DNA from 3 places in the Qipengyuania sp. CAU 1752 genome. Region 2 is predicted to be linked to each of the others. Evidence: predicted binding sites of a transcription regulator. Region 2 holds the regulator's gene; each other region holds the start of a gene.
The links. The regulator LexA, encoded in region 2, represses DNA repair genes until DNA is damaged. The targets are predictions, from matches to a motif close to GTTCCNCNCTTGTTCT.
Positions count from the first base shown of each region.

Region 1 (5,907 bases), 260 kb from region 2:
TGGTGCGGTCGAGATTGAGGTAATCCAGCCCGACATTGTCGAGGAAGCCCAGCCGCTCGTTGATTTCCTTCAGGATGGCGCGGGCGATCTGCTGTTGCTGGGTGCCCAGCTTGGCCTCGAGCGCCAGGAACCATTCCCTGGCATCGGACACGCTCATCTGCACCGGCGCGGCAATATCGGTGCCGGCGACCTTCACCGCCAGCGCCTTGTCGTTCAATCGCTTGCCGCCGCAGCTCTCGCACGGCTGCGCGGCCTGGAACTTCGACAGCTCCTCGCGCATCCAAGCGCTCTCGGTCTGGCGCAGGCGGCGGTTGAGGTTGCCGATCACGCCCTCGAACGGCTTGGTCACGGTGTATTGCTTGCGCCCGTCCTTGAAGGTGAGCGGCACGGCCTTGCCCTTGGTCCCGTGCAGGATGACGTCGCGCTGTTCCGGCGCGAGCTCGTTCCACGGCGTCGTCAGGTCGAAATCATAGGCTTTCGCCAGGCTCGACAGCACCTGCATGTAATAGGGCGACGGCGGGTTGGACTTGGCCCATGGCACCACCGCGCCCTGTTTCAGGGTCAGCCCTTCGTTGGGGACGACGAGCTGCGGGTCGAACAGCTGCTTCTCGCCCAACCCGTCACAGGTCGCGCAGGCACCCTGCGGCGCGTTGAAAGAGAACAGCCGCGGCTCGATCTCCTCGATGGTGAAGCCACTGACCGGACAAGCGAATTTCTCGGAAAAGACGATGCGGTTGGCGGGCAGCCCCGCCCCCTTCATCTGTCCTCCACCCTCGCCTTCATCCTCGCGCCCCGGCACGACACCGTCGGCCAGGTCGACATAGGCCAGCCCCTCGGCCAACTTGAGCGCGGTTTCGAAACTGTCGGCAAGGCGCGTTTCGAGGCCTTCCTTCACCGCCAGCCGGTCGACCACCACCTCGATGTCATGCTTGAACTTCTTGTCGAGCGCGGGCGCTTCCTCGATCGGATACATCTCCCCATCGATGCGCACGCGGGTGAAGCCGGCCTTCTGCCACTCGGCCAGCTCCTTGCGATACTCGCCCTTGCGCCCGCGCACGACCGGCGCGAGCAAATAGAGCCGCGTGCTTTCGGGCAATTCCATCACCCGGTCGACCATGTTCGAAACGGTCTGAGCCTCGATCGGTTCGCCGGTCGCAGGGCTGTAGGGCACCCCGACCCGCGCCCACAGCAGGCGCATGTAGTCATAGATCTCGGTCACCGTCGCCACGGTCGAGCGCGGGTTGCGGCTGGTGGTCTTTTGCTCGATCGAGATCGCCGGCGACAACCCGTCGATATGCTCGACATCAGGCTTCTGCATCATCTCGAGGAACTGCCGCGCATAGGCAGACAGGCTCTCGACATAGCGCCGCTGCCCCTCGGCATAGATGGTATCGAAAGCCAGGCTCGACTTGCCCGAGCCGGAAAGCCCGGTGATCACGATCAACGCGTCGCGCGGCAGGTCGATGTCGATACCCTTGAGGTTATGCTCGCGGGCACCGCGGACGGAAATTTTGGTTAAGGCCATGGCGGCTCACTTGGGGACTGTTGCGACCAGAGTCCAGCAGGGCCGAAGGCGGTATCGCCTCCGCCGCGCTGGCAGACGAATGTTCCGCAAATGTTCGCATTGTCATGAAGGTAGGTCAAGTAACCCGCCCTTTGGGCCCGATTACCCGGGGCAACACCCAACCCGTGCTTGCGCTACGATGAACCGTGGACCGATCAGCCAAGCGAGCCGTTGATAGGGTGAAGGACATTACGAGGCCCGCCTGGCTCGCCTTTTTTCAGTCGCCGAACCGGTTTCGCGGGGTCTCGCAGGAGAAAGGACCCCGCCGTGCCGCCCGGCAGAACACCAACCGATAGTACCACCCCCACCGCCCGTTCGACGCCCGCATCACGCAGCGCTGCTCCGCCCCGTTCGTCGCGCTGGACAGCGCCCACAAACAGGGACAACAATTCCACCGGTACAGCGCCGGAGCGGCTCAACCGTCGTGCTCGGGCGCGCGTTTTCTTTGCGCATCTGCAGGACCGTCGCCGAATTCGCCGCCAGTTGCGCCAGCAGCGCATCCGTGCCGGGCTGCGAGGACGGCGCAAGCGCAAGATGGCACTGGCGGCATCGGCCAGCGTGATGACGCTCAGCACCGCGGCAATTGATACCGATACCGCCGCCCGCCAGAGTGCCACCATCCAGAAGGTCAACCCGAGCGAGACCCGGGTCACCCCCGCAATGCTCGAAGCAAGCGACGATCTGAAACAAGCAATGATCGAGGAAGAAGGCGTTCGCTACACCGTGTATCGCGATGTTGCGGGATACCCGACCGTGGGTGTCGGCCATTTGCTTTTGGCCAGCGATGGCTTGCAAGTGGGCGACCACATCACTGAAGAGCGGGCGCTCAAGTTCTTCGAACAGGACATTGCATTGTCAGAGAATGTCGTGCGCCGAGTGGTCGGCGACATGAAGCTCTACCAGCACGAGTTCGATGCGCTGGTCGACCTCGCCTTTAACGTTGGCGAAGGCACGCTATCGCCCGACAAGAGCCCCGGCCTCACCGCTGCAATTGAATCCCGCGACTACGACCGTCTCGCCGAGGAGCTGGAGTACCACCACGCCGCCGGCGCCATCGCCAACGGGCTGGTTTACCGCAGCGAGCGAAGAACCAATATCTTTCTCGACGCCGAGTATGACGATCCGCGGGAGCTGAGAGCTTAGAGGAAGCGCGTGTCTTCCCCGGTTGCAATTGCAATCAATCTCAGGTTCAAGCGGGCCCAGTTACAACACGGCTCAACAGGCGGTTCCGGTTGACCGGGCCGCTTGGTCGCATTGAACCATTGGAGAGAATGATGAAGGCCCATATCCTGGCCACCACCGCCGCCGCTGCCCTGCTGGCTGGCTGCGCCACCTATTCCGACGGAGAGAGCATGGAGAGCGCTGGAGACGATCTCGCGCAGGAGCAATACAGCCCCGAGATCCCCGCCGGCACCGGCTATTTCGCTGCCGACAGCTCGCTACCCTTCCTCGCGCCCGATTTCACCAAGATCAGCGAAGACGACTATATGCCGGCCTTCAAGCAGGGCATGGAAATCCAGAAGGCCGAAGTGCAGGCCATCATCGACAACCCGGCCGCGCCGACCTTTGCCAATACCATCGTCGAACTTGAAAAGTCGGGCCGGATGCTCGGCCGTGTGGCGCGGGTGTTTTTCGCGCTGACCGGTTCGAATACCACCGACAAGCTCGACGAGATCAACCGCGAAGTCGGCCCGATGTTGTCGGCTCACAGCGACAGCATTACGCTCAACCCCGAACTCTTTGCCCGTGTGAAGACGGTCTATGACAACCGCGCCGCCATGGCGATGACGGTCGAGGACGCCAAGCTGCTCGAAGAGACCTACAAGAACATGGTCCATGCCGGCGCCTTGCTGACCGAGGCCCAGCGCGAGCGGGTAAAGGCGATCAACACCGAGCTGTCCACGCTGACCACTGATTTCGGCCAGATGGTACGCGATGCATCCAACGCACAGCCGCTGATCGTTGATACCAAGGCCGAGCTCAAGGGCTTGTCCGACGCCGACATCGCCGCTGCCGCCAAGATGGCGACGGAGAAAGGCCACCCTGGCAAATATGCCATTGCGCTGCAGAACACGACGCAGCAGCCCTCGCTGCCGAGCCTGGAAAACCGCAAGACGCGCGAGAAGCTGTTCAAGCTCAGCTATCACCGTGCCGATGGCACCAATCCCAAATACGATACGCGCATGAATCTCGCCAAGATCGCCAAATTGCGCGCCGAGAAGGCTGCGCTGTTCGGCGAGGAGGATTGGGCCAGCTACACCATGTATGACCGCATGGCGCAAAAGCCCGCCACCGCGCTCAAGTTTATGACCGACATGGTCCCCGCCCTCGCCGCCACCCAGCGGCGCGAGGCAGCCATGCTCAACGAACAGATCAAGTCCAAGGGCGGCAATTACGAAGTCAAGCCGTGGGACTGGTATCGCTTCGCCAACCAGGTCAAGTCAGAGCGCTACGAGCTCGATGAAGATGCGATGATGGAATACTTCCAGCTCGACAAGGTGCTGGAAGACGGCGTCTTCTACATGGCCGAGAAGCTGTACGGCCTGACCTTCGAACGCCGCACCGACCTGCCGGTCTACCACCCCGACGTGTGGACCTATACCGTGTTCGATGCCGATGGTAGCGAGCTGGGCCTGTTCTATTTCGACCCGTTCCAGCGCGATTCCAAGCGTGGCGGGGCGTGGATGAGCAACTTCGTCGACCAAAGCGACCTGTGGGGCACGGGCCCGGTCATCTACAACGTGCTGAACATTCCCAAGGCGACCGAAGGCGAGCCGCAGCTGGTCAGCTATGACTGGGTCAACACCACCTTCCACGAGTTCGGCCACGCGCTGCACGGCTTCTTCGCCGACCAGCGTTACGAAAGCCTGTCGGGCACCGCCACTGCGCGCGATTTCGTCGAATACCCCAGCCAGGTCCACGAGATGTGGGCGACCTGGCCCGAAGTGCTGAGCAACTATGCCAAGCACTACAAGACCGGCGAAACCATCCCGCAAGCGATGATCGACAAGATCGAAGCGGCCAGCAAGTTCAACCAGGGCTATGATTTCGGCGAAGTCGTCGAAGCGGCGCTGCTGGACATGAAGTGGGCCGCGTTGTCGCCGGAAGAAGCGGCGGCGATCGATACGCCGGCCAACGTCACTGCTTTCGAACGCAAGTCGCTGCAGGAACTGGGGCTCGAGATCGACCTCGTGCCGCCGCGCTATCGCAGCACCTATTTCAACCACATCTTCAGCTCGCCAGCTGGCTATTCGGCCGGCTATTACAGCTATCTGTGGACCGAGATGCTCGACCGCGACAGCCGCAAGTGGTTCCGCGACAACGGCGGGCTGACGCGCGCCAATGGCGATCACTATCGCAAGACCGTGCTCAGCCGCGGCGGGACAATGGACTACTTCAAGATGTTCCAGAATTTCGCCGGGCGTCAGCCCGATGTCACCCCGATGCTGGAGGCCCGCGGCCTGGTCGCCGGGTCCACCGGTGCGGCTGCGGATAGCGAGGCTTCGGACGGACAGTTGCCGACGCAGACTACCGGCCAGTAAGTCGGCAAGACCGCAAACGAGAAACCCCGTCGCGGCAACGCGGCGGGGTTTTTCATGTCGCGGCGCAGGCCTAGAACAGCGTCTGTTTAAGTGGAAAATCGAACCCTGCCTGCTTGGCAATGACCCCCGCCCACTGGCCGACCTGATCGATTTCTTCTGCCAGCACGGGGTCTTCGGTCGCGCGGTCTCCAGCGAAGGCTCCGCCGAGCTTCGAGTGGCTTTCGAACACCGGGCCGTTGGCCAGCTCGCCCGCTACGCCATCGTCGGCAGAGATGTCGAAAAACGCGAACATCGCATCGATCGTGCGCGCCCGCTCGGCATCGAACTGATCGCCGTCGAGCAGCCGGAAGCGATCGGCAGCAACGCCTTTCACCCGATTGTCTTGGTGCGCGGAGAAATAGCGCTGGTTGAGGAACCAGGCGAGCGCAGCGGCCTGCATATCGGTCAGCGCGAAACTGTCGAGTGGTTCGAGCCCGAAATCCATCGCCGCATAGCTCTGCAACTCGATGAACAGCTTGCGCGCCCAGCTCCGCCCCATCAGCCCCTTGCGGGCGACCGAGCGGAGGAAAACCGGAAGGTCGTTGGTCATCAGCACGGCCTTGGCCTGCGGACGCTGCTGCATCACCGTGGGCATAATCATGTTGGCGTGGTTGGTGGGCTTGACGATTACGCTCTCGCCCGCAGACCATGGCCGTGCCAGCAGCGCGAGCAAAGGGGCGACGAGATGCTTTGCGTCATCGCCCGCATTGACCATGCTGGCGATGATGAAAGGTTCGTTGAGGACCGCCACGGTGCCGGGGC
Region 1 is NZ_JBTLRE010000001.1:1,234,550-1,240,456, reverse strand. Features, by position in the region: gene uvrA (excinuclease ABC subunit UvrA) at 1-1,525, opposite strand, end outside; gene ACXYL9_RS06110 (lysozyme) at 1,832-2,707, shown strand; gene ACXYL9_RS06105 (M3 family metallopeptidase) at 2,839-5,106, shown strand; gene ACXYL9_RS06100 (hypothetical protein) at 5,177-5,907, opposite strand, start outside.
Region 1: the regulator LexA is predicted to act here: its motif matches at 1,607-1,622, upstream of uvrA (excinuclease ABC subunit UvrA).

Region 2 (5,907 bases):
TGCGCGGCCAGGCTATGTGCCAATCTACGCCGCCGCCAAGGCGCGGCTTGGGACCGAGCGAACCTATATCGTTTCGGGCGATGAAGGGCTCGACGAGCTGAGTTTGGCGGGCGGCAACGAATTGGCGGATGTGACCGGCGATGATTTTGAAATGCGCCGCATCGACGCGTCGATAATTGGGCTTTCCCATGCGCCGGTCGAGGCAATCCGCGGCGGCGACGCAGCGCACAATGCCAAGGCACTCATGGCCTTACTCCAAGGTATGCCCGGCCCGTATCGCGATGCAGTCATCCTCAACGCAGCCGCCACCCTGATGGCCGCCGAAGCTGTCGAGAACTGGCAGCATGGCGCGGACCTGGCGACCGAGGCTCTCGACAGCGGCAAGGCGAAGGATCTGCTGGGGCGCTGGATCGAGTTGGCGCGTTGACCCGATGAACAAGCTCGAGGAAATCTGCGCTGCGAAGGTGATCGAAGTGGCCCAGCGGCGCGCGTCACTGTCGCAGGCCGAACTATCCGATCGGATCGCCTCCCAATCACCGCCACGCGGGTTCGAGGCAGCCCTCCGGCAGAAAACGCAAGACGGGTTCGCTCTGATCGCAGAGATCAAGAAGGCTTCTCCTTCCAAAGGCCTCATCCGCGCCGATTTCCAGCCCGCCGACCATGCCCGCGCCTATCAGGCAGGCGGTGCGGCCTGTCTTTCTGTCCTAACCGACGAAGATTATTTCCAGGGCCATGCGGATTATCTGCGCGAAGCCCGCGCGGCATGTTCCCTGCCCGTGTTGCGCAAGGATTTCATGGTCGACCCGTGGCAATGCGTCGAAGCGCGCGCGATGGGTGCGGATGCCATCCTGATTATCGTTGCTGCACTGACTGACGCACAAATGCAGGAAATTGAGCACGCCGCGCGCGAACAGCGTATGGACGTGCTGGTGGAGGTTCACGACGAAACCGAGATGGAGCGCGCTCATCAACTGCAATCGCGGCTGATCGGGGTGAACAACCGTGACCTAAAAACATTTACGACTGACCTTGCCACCACGGAACAGCTGGCTCCACTGGCCCCCGTTGATGCCTTGCTAGTGGGCGAGAGCGGTATCTCTACCCATGCCGATTGCCAGCGCCTCGCCCGCGCCGAGGTGCGTAGCTTCCTGGTCGGTGAAAGCCTTATGCGACAGGACGATGTTGAGGTCGCAACCCGCGCGCTGCTACAAGGCGAATAATGGCAAAATCACTCACTCATCTCGACGAGACCGGATCAGCACATATGGTCGATGTCGGCACCAAAACAGCGACACATCGAATGGCGCGTGCGCGCGGCGTAATTCACATGAGCAAGGAAGCGCTTGCCGCTATCAAAGCGGGGGATGCGCCCAAGGGAGATGTTCTATCCGCAGCGCGTATCGCCGGCATCATGGCTGCCAAGAAAACCAGCGAACTGATCCCGCTGTGCCATCCCATTGCACTCGATGCAGTAGACATTGAGTTCGATTATCTGGAGGACGGGATCGCGGCAACTGCCAAGGCTTCGCTGACAGCGAAGACCGGCGTGGAAATGGAAGCGATGACCGCGGTCTCGATCACACTGTTGACAATTTATGATATGGCCAAGGCGCTCGACAAAGGCATGGTCCTGGGGGATATCCGCCTGATCGAAAAGCGCGGCGGCAAATCGGGGCACTGGCGAGCGGAATGACCGCGACGGGTCTCTCTGTCGAACAGGCGCAGGAGCGAATGCTGGCACTGCTGGAACCGCTGCCAAGCGAGACGATGTCTGTCGAAAATGCGCTTGGTCATTATCTCGCCTCTCCGCTGGTCGCGTCCCGAACACAGCCCCCTGCCGATCTGTCGGCAATGGATGGATACGCAACAGCCGGTGCTGGACCATGGCAAAGAGTGGGCGAAAGCCGTTGCGGCGAGCCCTACGACGGTAGACTCGCGTCTGGACAATGCGTGCGGATCTCGACCGGAGCGATCCTGCCCACCGGTTCTCAAGCGATCCTTATCCAGGAGAATGCGGGCGTCGAAGGCGGCACGGTAACCCCGCTGGAACCGGTCGAAGCCGGAAGGCACATTCGACGCGAGGGCTTTGAATTCGAGGCCTGCGATCAACTTCTGTCGACGGGCACACGGATCGCCCCGGCACAAGTGGCGCTTGTCCGCGCAGCGGGACAAGCGCAGGTCGAGGCAACCCGCCGCCCGCTCCTGGCCATCCTCGATTGCGGCGACGAACTCTCCAGTGATCCCGCACAGTGCGCGGTCCACCAGATACCTGCCAGCAATGCCGCCATGCTCGAGGCCTTGGCTGGCAGCCTAGCCGGATCGGTCGAAAGACAACCTCCCCTGCCCGACCGGCTGGACAACATCGTCGATGCGTTGGAAACACATCGTGATGCAGATATGCTCGTCCTGACCGGCGGAGCTTCGGTGGGCGACCACGACCTCGTCCGACCAGCGCTCGAGAAAATTGGCGCCAAGCTGGATTTCTGGAAAGTTGCCATGAAACCGGGGAAGCCCCTGATGGTGGCGCAGCGCGATGCCCAGATCATTCTCGGCCTGCCCGGCAATCCGGTCTCGGCTTTCGTCACAGGCTTCTTGTTCATGCTGCCGGGGCTGCGAAAGCTGGCAGGCGCAGCCGAATGCCTGCCGACCAGATTATTACTCCCTCTCGCCAAAGAGCTAGGCCCTGGTGGCGCACGGCGCGAATTCCTGCGCTCCCGCTGGACGGCCACAGGGCTCGTCCCGCTGGGCGAGCAGGACAGCAGCGCCGTTCGCTCACTGGCCGCTGCCGATATCCTGGTCGACAGGCCCGCGCATGGCAAAGCCAGCGCCGCTGGCACGCATGTCCCCTGCTATATTCTACCAAGTGGCAGAATTGCTTGACTTGACCCTTTTGGTTTCCTAATTGTTCTGCATTCGTTCGCATTCGCGTACGATTTTGGAACAGGCCATCAGGGAGCCAATGTCCATGCTGACCGCAAAGCAGCACGAATTGATCCGCTTCATCCAGCAAAGGCTGGAGGAGACAGGAATTTCGCCCTCTTTCGAGGAAATGAAGGAAGCGCTCGACCTCAAGAGCAAGTCGGGGGTTCACCGCCTGATTTCGGCCCTGGAGGAACGCGGTTTTATCCGTCGCCTGCCCAACCGGGCGCGCGCACTGGAAATACTCAAGCAGCCCGAGGATGCCGTCGGTGGCGGTAAGGCGCAGGCGCCTAGCAATGTGGTCGATATCCGCACTGCTGCTCCGGTCGCGCAGGCGGCTCCCGCCAATGACGTCATCGAGATTCCCCTGCATGGGCGGATTGCTGCCGGCGCTCCGATCGAGGCGCTGGAAGATCACCAGTCGCTGCCAGTTCCGGCAGCGCTGCTTGGCCCAGGCGACCATTACGCGCTCGAAGTATCGGGCGATTCGATGATCGATGCCGGGATTTTTGATGGTGATTATGCGCTTATCCGCCGGACCGACACGGCCCGTGACGGCGAAATAGTGGTGGCGCTGGTCAATAACGAGGAAGCGACGCTCAAATATCTGCACCGCGAAAGCGGGCGGGTGAGGCTTGATCCGGCCAACGCCACTTACGAAGCGCAGGTCTATGATCCGCACCAGGTCCAGGTTCAGGGCAAGCTGGCCGGATTGCTGCGACGCTACCACTAGGATTGTCTCGGAGAGGAGGGGCCCTGTCCCCGCAGGTATTGCCCCCCGTGCAAAGGGTGTCCCGCCCTATTGCCGCTCCCTCCACTCCCTACCGCGCCACCAGCCATGCTCGCCCTCGGTTTCGGCGACGCTGGCGAATTCTTCTTCTGACAAATACAGCGCTAGACCGCCCGATTCCGTCAGGAAACGACGGTCGGTCTTGAGCCAGCGCGGCCGACAACTCCGAGGCAACCACCTGTCGGCAATGACGATATCGGCGCGTTCACAAGCCGCGGCCAGCGCTCGTTCCTCCACCTGGTCCCGGCTTCGCGCCATCAACAAATGCCAGTCTCGATCATTGCGACGCAGCGAGATGGAACAGAATTCGCGGCTGCAGCGGGCGCGCGGCCAGTTTTTGACAGCTATCGGTTCCCCGTCCATCCCGGCCAGTTCAAGCAGATTGTCACGCGCGTAGTCGGACCGGCTCTCGCGCAGCATGACCAGGTGATCCCGCTCGACGATCCCGACATGGCGACCGTCATTCGAGATAAGCACATCCGGCGTCGGAGTTGCCGACAGCAGCATTGTCGCCACGATGGCCGGTGCAAATCCCAACAACCTCGCGCGTCCTCGCCACAAGGCCAGCCACAGCCCGCCGATGACGAACAGGGCCAGCGTGCCAAGGCCCATTTGCGGCATCAGCTTGACCGCACCTGGCTGTCCGGCGGTGAAATGGGCGATCCACAACAACAGGTCGAGTGACTGTCCTGCCAGCCACCATGCTGGCGCTCCCAGCCCCAATATGTCGAGCAACAGGCCAAGTGCGATCAACGGCATCGAGACGAAGGTCACCAGCGGTATCGCCACCACATTGGCGAGCGCGCCGTAAAAGCCAGCACGATGGAAATGATACAGAACGATCGGCATCAGGGCGATTTCAATAACCAGGCCGGTCACCAACAGCATCAGCGCGCGGCGTCCGACATGGGTCCACCAGCCTTCGTCACGCGGGGCGAGAAACCGCTTCACCGGCTCCGCATTGTGCAGCGCGATGATGGCGATAACGGCCGCAAAACTCATCTGGAAACTCGGCCCGATCAGGGATTCAGGCCACAACAGCATGACAAAGGCCGCAGCGACGGCAACCATGCGTAGCGAAAGGGGTTCGCGCCCCAGGGCGATGGCGATGAGAACCAGCACCGCAGCCGCGCAGCTTCGCACAGTCGGTACCTCGGCCCCGGTTAGCAGCGTGTAGCCGATCCCAGCCACTGCACCGACCGCTGCTGCCACCAGCGGCAGTTTGACCCGAAGCACCAGCCACGGCCACAACGCCAGCAGCTTCAAAGCGAGGAAGTAGGACGCGGCGACGATCGCGCTGACATGCAAGCCACTTATCGAAAGCAGGTGGGTCAAGCCGGCATCGCGCATCGCGTCGTCGTCCGCCTCGGAAATGGCGCCGCGATCTCCGCTTGCAAAGGCAGCCGCGATGGAGCCGGCAGAGCCGTCCAGCTGTCCGCGAACGTGACCTGACAGGAAACGTTGTAATGCTGCCAGACCGCTCGCCTCGGCAGGTGGCTCGACAATCTCGATTTCGCCGATCACCGATCCGGTTGCAGCGTAGCCATCGAACCAAGCCCGACGTGCGAAGTTATAGGCGCCCGGAACCATTGGCGGAGCTGGCGGCATCAGCCGGGCACGTAGCCTCAGAATGGCGCCTTCGCGCATGTCGTCCGCTGCCAAATCCAGCGGGACATTCAACCTGATCTTGCGCGCGGCCCCGGCCTCTGCGTCACGAACGGCGAGCACCAGCCTTATTTGGTCGCGAGATGGCTGTTCTTCACGCTCGAGCACCCGTCCGAGGTACCATTGCACTGTCGGCGCGGGGATGGCCTCGGCCCCGATCATGGCCGAACGCGTCCAGATCAACCCGGTGCCGAAACCTGTAGCCATGGACAGCGCCAGTAGTGCCATGCCGAGGTGCGGCAAGTGGCCCCGGGACTGGATCTGAAAACCTGCCAGCGTGAGCAGCCCGCAACCCGCCATGACCGCCACCCACCCCCACGGGTTTGGCAGGAAGAACCACAGCCCGATCCCAAACGCCAGCGCAACCGCTATCCACGGCGCACGATCAAAACCGGAATCGGCGAGCGCGCGTTCGATGCCGCCCGCCATGCTGGACAAGCGCCAACGCGCCTGCCAAGGGCGTTGCTGCATTGCAACATGACCCGACCCCGGATCGCCTGCAACTGGTATCTCGGGCGCGCCGTTGGTCGCCA
Region 2 is NZ_JBTLRE010000001.1:1,497,979-1,503,885, reverse strand. Features, by position in the region: gene trpD (anthranilate phosphoribosyltransferase) at 1-427, shown strand, start outside; gene trpC (indole-3-glycerol phosphate synthase TrpC) at 432-1,220, shown strand; gene moaC (cyclic pyranopterin monophosphate synthase MoaC) at 1,220-1,693, shown strand; gene ACXYL9_RS07320 (molybdopterin molybdotransferase MoeA) at 1,690-2,880, shown strand; gene lexA (transcriptional repressor LexA) at 2,966-3,652, shown strand; gene ACXYL9_RS07310 (ComEC/Rec2 family competence protein) at 3,719-5,907, opposite strand, start outside.

Region 3 (5,907 bases), 450 kb from region 2:
CAGAGCGAGACCTTCTCGAACCTTGCCCAGCAGTCGACGAGTTCGGCTGTCACCCGCTTCAGCGAGCTACGCGATGCGTACACCCGCTCGCGCTCGAACGAGAGCGTCAGTGGCACGTCAACGAGCGACAGCATCGGCAGCGCCTTCAGCGAGGTCGACAACGCCTCGAAGACACTTCAGCAGCAATTCGGGCTGTCGCGCCGCGCGGCCGATGACATCACCGTATCTTGGTTCTTGAACGGGGATGGCGCTCTAGGACTGAAGGGAGAAAAAGGCGCTGGCTCGGCGAGCATAGGTGTTAAGGGAGGACGCAACCAGAGTTGGACCGACAGTGATATCGGGATCGCCTCCGAGGATCGCTCGCGCATCATGGGCGCGCTGAGCCAGATCTCGGACAGTCGCAGCTGGTCGAGCACGCGCGAAGGCTTCCTGCGCGAAACGAGTTCGAGTTCGGAGGCGCTGGTGTCAAGCAGCTCGGCCGGGATTACCACGTCGATCACCGAAGCGCAGAGCTATACCCGCGAAGCGCGCCGAGCCGAGGAGATCGCCAGCCGCCTCGAGAACCAGGCGAGTTGGTACGAGAGTGCCAATGCCGCAGGCACTCTCAACCTCAGCCAGGCCTATCGCGAATGGGGCATGGCGGAGATCGAGGCTAACCGGGATTACTACGGTCCGGTGCGCTTTGACGACATCGACTTCCAGATGAGCGTGCGGGGCCAGCAGCTTCAGGCGCGGTTCGTCGAAGGCTATGCGGACCAGCTCAATGCCGAGATCTCGGGCGACCTGGTCTTGCCGGCCTCTGCGTCCATCGCTCGGCCCTCGGCGAGCAGCGCCGAGAGCGTCCGGGGATCAGTGCGGCTTGACGGTGTGCCGGGAAGCCTGAGCGCCCCGTCCAGCGAACGTGAAGACATCGCCCGTGATGTCGATCGGGTGCAGCAACAGGGAGATCGACGGATCGGGACCGTGAAAGGCTACCTCGATGGCAAGACCCGCGATGCGAAGGGAGCCTCGGCCGAAGCGGCAGACGATGTTAAGGAATGGTAGGCTGCTAAAGGATGACGTCGTGCACAATTACGAACACGACAAAAGCTGCCAATGCAGCAAAAATCGCAATCAACTTGAGCCGTCCCCAAGGGTCAGCCCAAGTCTTTTTCCAGGTGTAGGAAGTGAGACGGTTCTCGGCGATGGCCCGGTCGACTTCACGAAGACCTTCCCAGTCCTGCTTGCCACCAGTGGGATTGTTGTCTGGATCGCTCATCGCTCATTCTCCTTCAGTGGTAAATCGGCGCTCTCACCTCTAAATCGTCCCAACAGATCGCTGATAAAATAGACAAGAAGCATCACGAAAGCGAGAACGCTATCTTGGCCTGCAGACTCGAAAATTTATTGCGTCGAAGATCGATCAGCTATGCGAGGACGGCGAGCAGAACGGGGCAAGACTCTGGCAGGTTGTGGTCCGTCGCTATGAGCAACTTGCCGCGCGCAAGTCCCATTCCTGATGGAACTGTTGGGATCTCCAGCCTCGACTGACTGCAGATAGGCTTCCAGCCGCTCTAGCGTTCGTCGACGCGGCCTTCGTCCTTGCCGGAGGTCGAGTACGAATCGAGGATCACCGACTGCGCGCCTGCCGAAGCGTGTAGCCGAAATATGATGATCTTTCAGATGCTTTTCGATCCGTTCCAGCAAGGTCATGACCCTTTCGCTCCGACTCGCAAATCCCTTGTGTTCCTGTTATGTTCTTAGTAAGATCATATCCGCGAGTCTAGGAAAATTCCTACGATTGAGATTCGAAGGACAGACAGATGGAACATGTCAGGGAAGAGCTCGACCGGCTGATTCTCAAGGGCGGATATGGCTACGCCTCGATATCGCGGCTGCTCGGCCGCAATCCCGCTTATGTACAACAGTTCATCAGGCGCGGCTCTCCAAGAAAGCTCGATGACGAGGATCGAAAGACGCTTGCCTGCTTCTTCGGTGTCGACGAGCAAGTGCTCGGTGGTCCGGCTAATCCGGTCACCGATGGCATGGTCGAGATCCCCGTACTCGATGTGGAGGCATCCGCCGGCTTTGGCGCGGTAGCTGCTAGTGAGACTGCACACACCCGGTTCGGGTTCGATGAGCGGTGGCTGCGGCACCTGACTTCGGCCAAGAGCGCCAGCCTGTCGATCGTCGGCGTCAAGGGTGACTCGATGGAGCCCACTCTCAGTGATGGTGACGAGGTTCTGGTCGATGCTTCAGATCACGGCTCGCGACTGCGAGACGGGATCTACGTCCTTCGTTCTGATGATACCCTCGTCGTGAAGCGGATCGCTATCAAGCCAAATGGTAGGCAGATCACCATTGCCAGCGACAATCCGGCTTACCCTACCTGGCACGACATGGATCGGTCGGAAGTTCACGTGGTGGGCCGGGTTATCTGGTTTGGCCGAGCCTTGTAGCGGCAGGACTTGGGCCGTTAGTTGACGGTCGGCTTTCGGCGCTGGTTTCGCAAAAAGCGGACCTTCCGCCTCCGACCCAATTGCGGATATAGATGGGTAATTGGAATTACCGCCATTCTTCGGCGTTGGCGTCGACTACAGCTGGTAAAGTTACCTTCTCTCGCGGCGACCGCTGGGCCCTTTAGGCATCGCCCAAATTGCGCTGCATTGCGGCCAAAGTAGACTTGAATGCCTCCAAGTCCTCGTCCTTTATTCCTGTGAGCAGGCGCGCATAGACCTGATCCGCTTCGACTCGCATTTTCGGAAGCAAGTCGATTGCAGCGGATCGCAGGTGCACCTGCCACACACGGCGGTCGTTTTTGGCGCTGCGCCGTTCGACCAAGCCCAATTCTTCTAGCCGGTCGATCGCTTGCCCGATGCTTGCCCGCTCCAGCTCCAATTGACCGGCCAATTCGGTCTGGGTCATGCCGGGTGTCCGGTAGAGATAGGCTAACGCACGCCACTGGGTGCGGGTGAGTCCAAACTGCTCGAGTGAGGAATCGAAGGTACGGCGCAATCGTCGCGTGAGCTCTTCCAACAGAAAAACCAACCGGTCTTGATCGGTCAGGAATGGCGCCGCTTTTTCATCGGGATCGTGGTCGAGCTTTGTTGCCATGCAAGGCACCTTAACACAGCATCGACTTAGATAAAGTCATTTACTGTAAATCAATTTACAATATAGTGGCTTGCGATATGGAGATTTTGACCACCAAAATTCATGGAGCGGGAGGACTCTCCCTTGCCGCAGAAGTGATTGGTGGCGACAACGCCATGCCCGTCCTGCTCGCACATGGCGGCGGGCAGACGCGCCGTGCGTGGAAGCGCGTAACAGGTGATTTGGCCGAAGCTGGCTACCGCACAATTGCGATTGATATGCGCGGTCATGGCGAGAGCGATTGGGCTGCGAGCGGAGCATACGATATTCGCGACTTCGCTTCCGATCTTGTAGCGATTGCATCAGGCATGGAGTGCAAACCAGCACTCGTTGGTGCTTCGCTGGGGGGACTGGCCGGGATCATCGCCGAGGGTTATCTCGCGCCAGACACTTTCGCTTCCCTGACCCTTGTAGACATTGCCCCGCGCATGGAGCCGGGCGGCGTGATGCGTGTGGTCGGTTTCATGGAACAGCATGTCGATACCGGCTTTTCTTCACCTGAAGAAGCGGCGGGAATCATCGCGAGGTACATGCCGCATCGCCGCAAGCGCGGGGCTGGAGAGGGACTGCGGCGCTACCTGCGCAAAAAGGATGATGGCCGCTACTACTGGCACTGGGACCCGGCCTTTATCCGTAACATCATGACCACGAAGCGAAGCGATCCGGCTCATCAGGATCGGCAATTCGATGCGCTGAGCGATGCGGCCAGTCGGCTTTCGTTACCAGTGCATCTCATTCGCGGCGGATCGAGCGATCTGGTTTCCGAAGAGGCGGTGGCGCATTTGCGCGACCTGGTCCCGAACACCGAATATTCCGACATCGCAGATGCCACGCATATGGTGGTGGGAGACGCCAACGACGCCTTTTCGGAAGCGATCCTCGATTTTCTGACCCGCCATCACTCTCCCCAAGGAACTACAGCATGAGCAAGGAGCACGGTCCAATCGATTGCGAACGTCTTGATGAGCTGTTGCGGATTGCTCCGTTTCATCAATGGCTCGGTCTGACGGTAAAATCGTATTCTAGCGAGCAGATTGAGCTCGAAATGCCGTGGCGCGAAGAGATTATCTCGAACCCGATGATCGGTTCAGCTCATGGCGGCGTGCTGGCATCGCTGATTGACCTCACAGGGCTCTACACATTGCTGTCGCAAGGTGTGACAGCGAAGGTGACAGCCGACCTGCGCGTTGATTATCATCGCCCGGCGACTTCTGGGCCCCTCATTGTGACGGGTCAGGTGGTCAAGGTCGGAAGGCAAATCTCGGTTGCCGAAAGCCGGATAGTTGGACCGGACGGCAAACTGATCGCCAGCGGCAGGGGTGCCTACATATGTTAGCGCGCGCCACCCTAACGGCTTTCTGTTTGGCTCTTGCTGCATGCTCAGGTGGCGTGGACGGAAGCGAGGCGGGGCAAGACGCGCAGTCAGGTCCGCGCAAAGTTCAGACAATGGTCGTCGAACCCGAATTGCTCGCAGAACCAGTAAAAGCATTCGGCACCATTGCAGCCAAGCAAAGCAGTTCGATCGGAGCGCTCGCAGAGGGGCCGGTTGAGCGCATTTTCGTAAAGGTCGGCGACAGGGTATCGCGGGGCCAACCACTCTTTCGTATCCGTCAGGCTGATTACCAGCGGCGCGTCGCCGAAGCGCAGGCCGCCGTCGATCTAGCTAGCGCCCGAGCGATCGAGGCAGAACGGCGCTACGAGCGCGTTATTGCGCTTGCACCTAAGGGTTTTGTATCAAACGCGCAGGTCGATGCGGTCGAAACGGAACTTGCCGTTGCACGAGCGCAAAAAACGCAGGCTCAGGCAGTGTTCGGCACCGCGCAGCAAGCGTTATCTGATACCATCACGCGAGCGCCTTACGATGGCGTTGTTACCGCTCGGTTGGTCGATGAAGGGGTCTACCTCAACAACCGCTTTTCGATGGGCGGTCAATCAGCAGCGCTCCAATTGCAGGAGCTCGGAACGGTCGCCGCCATCGTGAACGCGCCACAGGAATATGTTGACGCCTTTCGGCGAAATATGCCCGCTCGCGTCTACATCGAAGGGTTCGACGAGCCGATTGATAGCATAGTCTATATTATCAACGACCGGGTCGACCCTGAGAGCCGGATGGTCGAATTGCGGCTGCCGATTGCCAATCCAAATTATCGCATCAGCTCAGGTTTGGGGGCTCGCGCTGAAATCAACGTCCCACCCGTTTCGGCGATAATCCTCCCTCGAACCGCAATCCGTGGCGATAGTGCTGCCGCGCACGTTTTCATTGTTGAAAACGGGAAGGCACATGGGCGCGAAGTTACTTTCGAGAGCATCGATCTTGATCGGGTGCGCATTCTTTCAGGCTTGGCCGCAGGGGATGAATTGGTCCTCGATCCGCCTTCGACTTTGCGTGACGGTGAAACAGTAGAGTCCCGCCAAATGAGCGATGCAGACTGATATGTGGCTCGCTGACGTATCGATCCGGCGCCCCGTCTTCGCTACGATGCTGATCGCCTCGCTCGTGGTGCTGGGACTTGTTTCGTTCAATCGGCTCGGCGTCGACCTTTTCCCAAAGGTGGAGTTTCCATACGTTTCAGTAACGACGGCGCTTCCTGGCGCCTCGCCCGCATCCGTGGAGACCGAAGTTACCGACATTGTCGAGGAACAGCTCAATACCATTGCGGGATTGCGTCAGATGCGGTCGACCAGTGCGGAGGGTGTGAGCATCGTCAATCTCGAATTCGAACTCGAGGAAGATGCCGATGTGAAAGCGCAGGAGGTGCGCGACAAAATGTCGCG
Region 3 is NZ_JBTLRE010000001.1:1,945,829-1,951,735, forward strand. Features, by position in the region: gene ACXYL9_RS09510 (conjugal transfer protein TraG N-terminal domain-containing protein) at 1-1,044, shown strand, start outside; gene ACXYL9_RS09515 (hypothetical protein) at 1,049-1,258, opposite strand; gene ACXYL9_RS09520 (DUF6961 family protein) at 1,368-1,499, shown strand; gene ACXYL9_RS09525 (S24 family peptidase) at 1,803-2,438, shown strand; gene ACXYL9_RS09530 (MarR family winged helix-turn-helix transcriptional regulator) at 2,620-3,093, opposite strand; gene ACXYL9_RS09535 (alpha/beta fold hydrolase) at 3,171-4,058, shown strand; gene ACXYL9_RS09540 (hotdog fold thioesterase) at 4,055-4,468, shown strand; gene ACXYL9_RS09545 (efflux RND transporter periplasmic adaptor subunit) at 4,579-5,565, shown strand; gene ACXYL9_RS09550 (efflux RND transporter permease subunit) at 5,555-5,907, shown strand, end outside.
Region 3: the regulator LexA is predicted to act here: its motif matches at 1,725-1,740, upstream of ACXYL9_RS09525 (S24 family peptidase).